Regions from separate parts of the Cryobacterium sp. TS_SC_7 genome, predicted to be linked through region 3. Evidence: predicted binding sites of a transcription regulator. Region 3 holds the regulator's gene; each other region holds the start of a gene.
What was found. Region 3 encodes LexA, which represses DNA repair genes until DNA is damaged. Its sites were predicted from a motif close to TCGAACANNTGTTCGA; they were not measured.

Region 1 (2,263 bases), 330 kb from region 3:
TTTTTGGCGGCATGCTGATCTTTCCGCTGTCCGCCGTGATTCTGCGGATGATGCCCGGGCGGATCCCCCTCCCCGCGGGGCATCCGTCGAACGCTCTCGCCATGCAATCCGCGTTCACTGTGCCCGTCGGGTTGCTCGTCGCCATCGCTCTGGGAACGTACGAACCGGTTCTGTTCTTTCCGGCGTCGCTGCTGATCGTCGGGGCGCACTATTTCGTCTTCGTGTCCCTGTACGGCACCAGGATCTTCGCGGTACTCGGCGGAACGCTGGTGGCCCTGGGCGCAATCGGCATGTTCCTCGTGCCCGGAATCGGCGCCGTCAGCGGTTGGATCGGAGGCGCGGTCTTCCTGGTCTTCACTCCGGTCCTGCTGCGCAGCGGGCGCCGCGCCTGAACACGCGGGCTCGCGACCTCCAGCTGGCGCGTGCGACGGATGCGGGCAGTAGCGTTCCGCACGGATGCCGCAGACTGGGCAGATGGATGAGTGCGCCATTGACGCAGACGGCCCGGCGTGCCCGGCGTGCGGGACCGAGATGGCCCCCGACGGTGTGGACACGGCCGAGGGACTCGAGTCCTGTCACCGTTGCCCACGTTGCAAGCTGGTCGTCGTGGTTTCAGGCTTCTGGGCGGAGTGAAACGGATGTCGCCGACCCAGTACCGCAGGTCGCCAACGGGCCGGGAGGTCGGTCGGCCGGGTCACGGACCCCGTGGAATTGATCATGTGCGAGAGGGCCGCGGCGGATGACGGCTCGGGAACGTCGATCATCCCGGGGACATCCGTCTCGCCGAAGGCGAAATAGTAGCTCTCCAGCGAGCCGCCCACCGAGGTGAGAGCCGAGACGAGTGCCTTCCGGCGACGGGTGCCGCCTTCGCGCATCAGGCCTGTGATTCTTTCGCTCACGTAATTCACTTCGAGCAGATACTTGCTCATGGTTATCTACCGTCCTGTGTGTTCAGGTCTCGAGCATCCCGAGGAGTGCCCGAGACCTGTTGCGCGGCGACCTGTCGAGACCCCCGGTGGTCGAGCCCGCTCCCGGTGGTCGAGCCTGTCGAGACCCGGCGAGCCGACCCTGCTCCCGGTGGTCGAGCTTGTCGAGACCCGGCATGCCGACCCTGATCATTTAGAACACGACTTCGAAAACTAGCTCACAAATATGTGACAGACTCTCGACTACGCGTACTATTCCTGATATCCTCAACGCATGACCACCACCGCAGACGACCTCAGAACGGCAACGGATGCCGTCGCCCGCCTGGGCTCGTCCTGCGCCGATTACGAGGCTCTTCCCGATGCCGAGGTGCTGGCCGGTCAGAAGCAGATCGCGGCAGCCCGGCGGCTCCTCGATACCCGGTCGGCGTGGATGGCGGCGACCATCGCCCGCCGCTCCCGGCCCGAGCTCGGCCACTCCGGTCTCGCCGCGCAGCAGGGGTTCCTCTCACCGGAGGCGCTGATCCAGACGGTGACCGGCTCAACCAAGAACGACGCCTTCAAGCTCGTCGCCGTCGGCACGATGATGGCCGACGCCGAAGCGGCGGAGAAGCTCGTCGAGGCGGCCGTGGACGCACCCGACAGTGATCCCGGTCTCGTCGCCGCTTTCGTGGCGAAGGTGCCGTGGCAGGCGCCGATCGCCCGGGCGGTCACCGACGGCAGCCTCTCGGTCGACGCGGCCGAGTCGATCCGTTCCGGTCTCGGCCAGATCGACGCCGCGGTCACCGCCGAGAAGCTTGGCACCGCCCTCGAATCCCTCCTTGTCGAGGCCGCGTCACTGAACGCCGACCAGGTCTTCAAGCTCGCCCGCCGCATCCGCGACCAGCTCGACGAGGCCGGCATCGCCGCCCGGGAGAAGCAGGCCCACGACGACCGGTTCCTGCGGGTCTACCGGCTTGGCAACGGCAAGGTGCGCCTGCACGGCCTCTTCGCACCCGAAGACGGCGAGTTCGTGCTGTCCGTGTTCGACTCCGTGACCAGCCCTCGCCGCGGCGGGGTGCGTTTCGTCGACAAGGAGAAGGCCGCCTGGGCGAAACGTGTGCAGGATGACCCGCGCAGCACGGAGCAGATCGCCGCCGACGCCCTGGTGCAGTTGCTGAAGATCGCCGGTGAGGCCGACCAGGGCCGGGTCTTCGGCGGGCGCTGCCCAGCGGTGCGGGTGATCGTGACCGAGAAGGCCCTGAAGCCGGGACAGCCGGCCGCCCCGGAGACCGCCGAAGCAATCGAAACCCGCGAAGCCGCCGCCCACGGTCAGATCGAAGGAAACCCCGTCCCGA
Region 2 (2,263 bases), 1.2 Mb from region 3:
GAGGGCGGCGAAGATGGCGATCTGCGCCAAGTCTCGAACGCTCAGGATGCGGGGGGCGGGGGTGCGGGCAGGGTGGGTGCTGGCAGTCATGTCCTTCAATCTAGGATTCGGCGGCACCCCGATCCCGAAGAAGACCTACAAAGAATGCTGCTGAACTCTATAGCGGCCCGTCTCCATCTCCGTCTCCGTCCCCGTTCCCATTCCCATTCCCGCCCTCGGCCGAGGTCGGGGTGGCCGCTGGGCGGGGTTTCTGCGGGTAGAGCGTCTCCCCGCGCGCAAGCATGTCGATGTAGGTCGTAATCTTCGCGGCGCGAGTCTCCGGCCGTTTCACACTGCCGAGGCGGAACAGGATCGCGAACCGGTTCTGGGCTGTGAGCGTCCGGAAGAATTCTGCGGTAGCCGGGTTGGCATCGAGGGCGGCCTGGAGGTCATCGGGAACGGGACTCTCCTTCTGGCTGTATGCCGCCTCCCAGCGGCCGTCGGCCTTCGCGCGGTCGACCTCCGCCAACCCGGCCGGCTGCATCCGCCCTTCGGCGATGAGGGTCAGGGCCGAATCCCGGTTGCGCTGGGACCACAGGCTCCGGGCCCGCCGGGGGGTGAATCCCTGCAGGAAGTAGTCGGCGTCGAGGGCGCCCGACTGCCCGTCGATCCAGCCGAAGCACAGTGCCACTTCGAGCGCCTCCGGATAGGTGATCCCCGGCGCGGATGAGTTCTTCTTGCGCAGCTGCAACCGGATGCCGTCGTGCCTGAGATTACTTTCCAGCCACGCCGCCCACTCCGCCGTGGTGGCGAACAGCAGTACTGGTTTGTCGGAATGGGCGACCATGGCGCCCATAGTAGGGGTCCTCGCCGCCGGGGCAACCGCCGCCCTGCGCCGCCGCGGGGGTTCGCAGCCTTCGACGGCCCTCCTCCGGTGGTCGAGCTTGTCGAGACCCGGCGGCCCTCCTTCGGTGGTCGAGCTTGTCGAGACCCGGCGGCCCTCCTTCGGTGGTCGAGCTTGTCGAGACCTGGCGGCCCTCCTTCGGTGGTCGAGCTTGTCGAGACCTGGCGGCCCGCCTTCGGTGGTCGAGCTTGTCGAGACCCGGCGGCCCTCCTTCGGTGGTCGAGCTTGTCGAGACCCGGCGGCCCTCCTTCGGTGGTCGAGCTTGTCGAGACCTCGCGGCCCGCCTTCGGTGGTCGAGCTTGTCGAGACCTCGTAGAACACGACTTCTACATTCGTTCAAATTTTGGTGATAGACTCTCGACTACACCTACTAGTTCTGGTATTCTCGACACATGACCACCACCGCAGATGATCTCAGAACGGCAACGGATGCCGTCGCCCGCCTGGGCTCCTCCTGCGCCGACTACGAGGCTCTTCCCGATGCCGAGGTGCTGGCCGGCCAGAAGCAGATCGCAGCCGCCCGGCGGCTCCTCGACACCCGGTCGGCGTGGATGGCGGCAACCATCGCCCGTCGCTCGCGACCCGAGCTCGGGCACTCCGGACTGGCCGCGCAGCAGGGGTTCCTCTCGCCCGAGGCACTCATCCAGACGGTGACCGGGTCGACGAAGAACGACGCCTTCAAGCTCGTCGCGGTCGGCACGATGATGGCCGATGCTGAGGCGGCGGAGAAACTGGTCGAGGCTGCCGTGGAATCATCCGATGTGGATGCCGCCGCGGTCGCTTCTTTCGCCGCGAAGGTGCCGTGGCAGGCGCCGATCGCCCACGCCGTCACCGACGGCACCCTCTCGGTCGATGCGGCCGAGTCGATCCGTACCGGCCTCGGCGAGATCGATGCCGCGGTCACCGCCGAGAGGCTCGGCACCGCCCTCGAGTCCCTCCTCATTGAGGCCGCGTCACTGAATGTCGATCAGGTCTTCAAACTCGCCCGGCGGATGCGCGACCAGCTCGACGAAGCCGGCATCGCCGCCCGGGAGAAGCAGGCGCACGACGATCGGTTCCTGCGGGTCTACCGGCTCGGCAACGGCAAGGTTCGCCTGAATGGGCTCTTCGCCCCGGAAGACGGCGAATTCGTGCTCTCGACTTTCGACTCCGTGACCAGCCCTCGCCGTGGCGGGGTGCGTTTCGTCGACAAGGACAAGGCCGCGTGGGCGAAACGTGTGCAGGACGACCCCCGCAGCACGGAGCAGATCGCCGCCGACGCCCTCGTGCAGTTGCTGAAGATCGCCGGCGAAGCCGACCAGGGCCGCGTCTTCGGCGGCCGCCGCCCCGCGGTGCGGGTCATCGTCACCGAGAAGGCCGTGAAGGAGGGCCAGCCGGCCC
Region 3 (2,263 bases):
GCGGGTCGGACGTCGGGGCGATGGTCTCGGCGAGTTGCCAGAGCGACTGCCCCGATTGAATGGTCACGTAGTCGAAGGCCGTGGCCACACGGCCGACCGTCGAGCTCTCGGCGGCTGCCAGTCCGCCGTTCAGAACGACGACGAATGCCGCGGCCACGAGCGGAAGGCCCGCCAGCGCCGTGAAAACAACGCGACCGCGCCGGGTCAGACGCAGTCGGCTGCGCCCTGTCGCGATGGGGGCGCCAAGATCAAGTGCAGTGCTCATATCCAACCTCCTGTAAGAAGACGCATCCGGCTCTCGGCCGGGAGAGCCGGATGCGAACTTATGTTCCGAATGTATATTCGATATTTCGAACAATCAAGCCCTATTCGGTACTTTCTGAAAAGATTTTTCCGACACACTCGAATACATGTTTGTTTTCTGAGCGTGAGATGGATACAGTTTCGATTGTCTGTTTGAAACTCAATCAGGCACCCCCGACATTCGCGTGAAACGGTCGCCGTCACGGCTGCTGCCAGCGCACCACTCAACACGAGGAGCGACGAACGTGGCACAAGACACCAGCGGTCCCCGCGACAAGGGCGGCACCAGACGGCGCAAGAGCCTGAGCGAGAAACAGCTCGCCATCCTCGACGTGATCCAGCGCTCGGTCAGCCAGCGCGGTTATCCGCCGAGCATGCGCGAGATCGGCGACGCCGTCGGGCTCGCCTCCCTGTCGAGCGTCACCCACCAGCTCAACCAGCTTGAACTGAGCGGTTATCTGCGCCGCGACCCGAATCGTCCCCGCGCCCTCGAAGTTCTGATCGAGATTCCGCAGTCGCCCGAAGACGCCACGTCCGGCACGGAGAGTTTCCACACCGGGGTCCAGGTCGGTGATGCCGCGATGGTGCCGCTCGTCGGCCGCATTGCGGCCGGAATTCCGATCACCGCCGAACAGCAGATCGACGAGATCTTCCCGCTCCCCCGCCAGCTCGTCGGTAAGGGCGATCTCTTCATGCTCAAGGTGACGGGCGAGTCCATGATCGACGCGGCCATCATGGATGGTGACTGGGTCGTCGTTCGGCAGCAGAAGACCGCGGAGAACGGCGAGATCGTCGCGGCCATGCTCGACAACGAGGCCACCGTGAAGGTGTTCCGCCAGCGCGACGGACACACCTGGCTGCTCCCCCGCAACACGAACTTCGAACCGATCGTCGGCGACCACGCCGAGATTCTCGGCAAGGTCGTGGCGGTGCTGCGCTCGGTGTAGGCCGGATCACGGCTCGGGGTCTCGCGGTCTCGACAGGCTCGACCAGCGTCGTGGAGACTCTGATTTGTCGGGTCACCACAGGGTTCAGGAGGCCGGGCACGAACACCGTTTTTCGGTGTCGTGCCCGGCCTTCTGCGTGGGTGCGGCCGGCGCGGACTACGCGGGAACGGCCAGGCGCGTGCGCACGGCGCGGGTGGCGGCGAGCATGTTCCGCAGAGACTGCACCGTCTCGGCATAGCCCCGGGTTTTCAGGCCGCAATCCGGGTTCACCCAGATCTGGCCGGACGGGATGGCCCGGGCGGCCCGCTCGAGCAGGTCGGTCAGCTCGGCGACACTGGGAACCCGCGGCGAGTGGATGTCCCACACACCCGGGCCGATCCCGTGGTCGAAGCCGGAGGTCTGGATATCCCCGACGACCTCCATGCGCGACCGTGCCGCCTCAATGCTGGTCACGTCGGCGTCCAGATTACGGATCGCGTCGATGACGACGCCGAATTCGGAATAACACAGGTGCGTGTGGATCTGCGTCGCCTCGGCCGCACCGGCGGTGGCCAGGCGGAACGAGCCCACCGACCAGTCGAGGTATTCTGCGTGGTCCTCCTTCTTCAGCGGCAGCAGTTCTCGCAGTGCGGGCTCGTCGACCTGGACGATCTGAATTCCCGCTCTCTCGAGGTCGGCGATTTCATCGCGGAGCGCCAGGGCCACCTGCCGGGCCGTGTCGCCGAGCGGCTGGTCATCGCGCACGAACGACCACGCGAGGATCGTCACCGGGCCGGTGAGCATCCCCTTCACCGGTTTGAGCGTCAGACCCTGGGCGTACGCCGACCACTCGACCGTGATCGGCTGCGGCCGGGACACATCTCCCCAGAGGATCGAGGGGCGCACGCACCGGCTGCCGTACGACTGCACCCAGCCGTTCTCGGTGACGGCGAACCCGTCGAGATTCTCGGCGAAGTACTGCACCATGTCGTTGCGCTCCGGCTCGCCGTGCACCAGCACGTCGAGGCCGATTT

Region 1: the regulator LexA is predicted to act here: its motif matches at 1,121-1,136, upstream of AC0J5J_RS13635 (DUF222 domain-containing protein).
Region 2: the regulator LexA is predicted to act here: its motif matches at 1,197-1,212, upstream of AC0J5J_RS05380 (DUF222 domain-containing protein).

Annotation. Positions count from the first base shown of each region.
Region 1 is NZ_CM149589.1:2,963,202-2,965,464, forward strand. Features, by position in the region: gene AC0J5J_RS13625 (DUF7010 family protein) at 1-392, shown strand, start outside; gene AC0J5J_RS13630 (GYD domain-containing protein) at 576-929, opposite strand; gene AC0J5J_RS13635 (DUF222 domain-containing protein) at 1,201-2,263, shown strand, end outside.
Region 2 is NZ_CM149589.1:1,154,938-1,157,200, reverse strand. Features, by position in the region: gene AC0J5J_RS05390 (biotin transporter BioY) at 1-90, opposite strand, end outside; gene AC0J5J_RS05385 (YdeI/OmpD-associated family protein) at 158-826, opposite strand; gene AC0J5J_RS05380 (DUF222 domain-containing protein) at 1,276-2,263, shown strand, end outside.
Region 3 is NZ_CM149589.1:3,296,568-3,298,830, reverse strand. Features, by position in the region: gene AC0J5J_RS15150 (LysM peptidoglycan-binding domain-containing protein) at 1-265, opposite strand, end outside; gene lexA (transcriptional repressor LexA) at 549-1,250, shown strand; gene metE (5-methyltetrahydropteroyltriglutamate--homocysteine S-methyltransferase) at 1,407-2,263, opposite strand, start outside.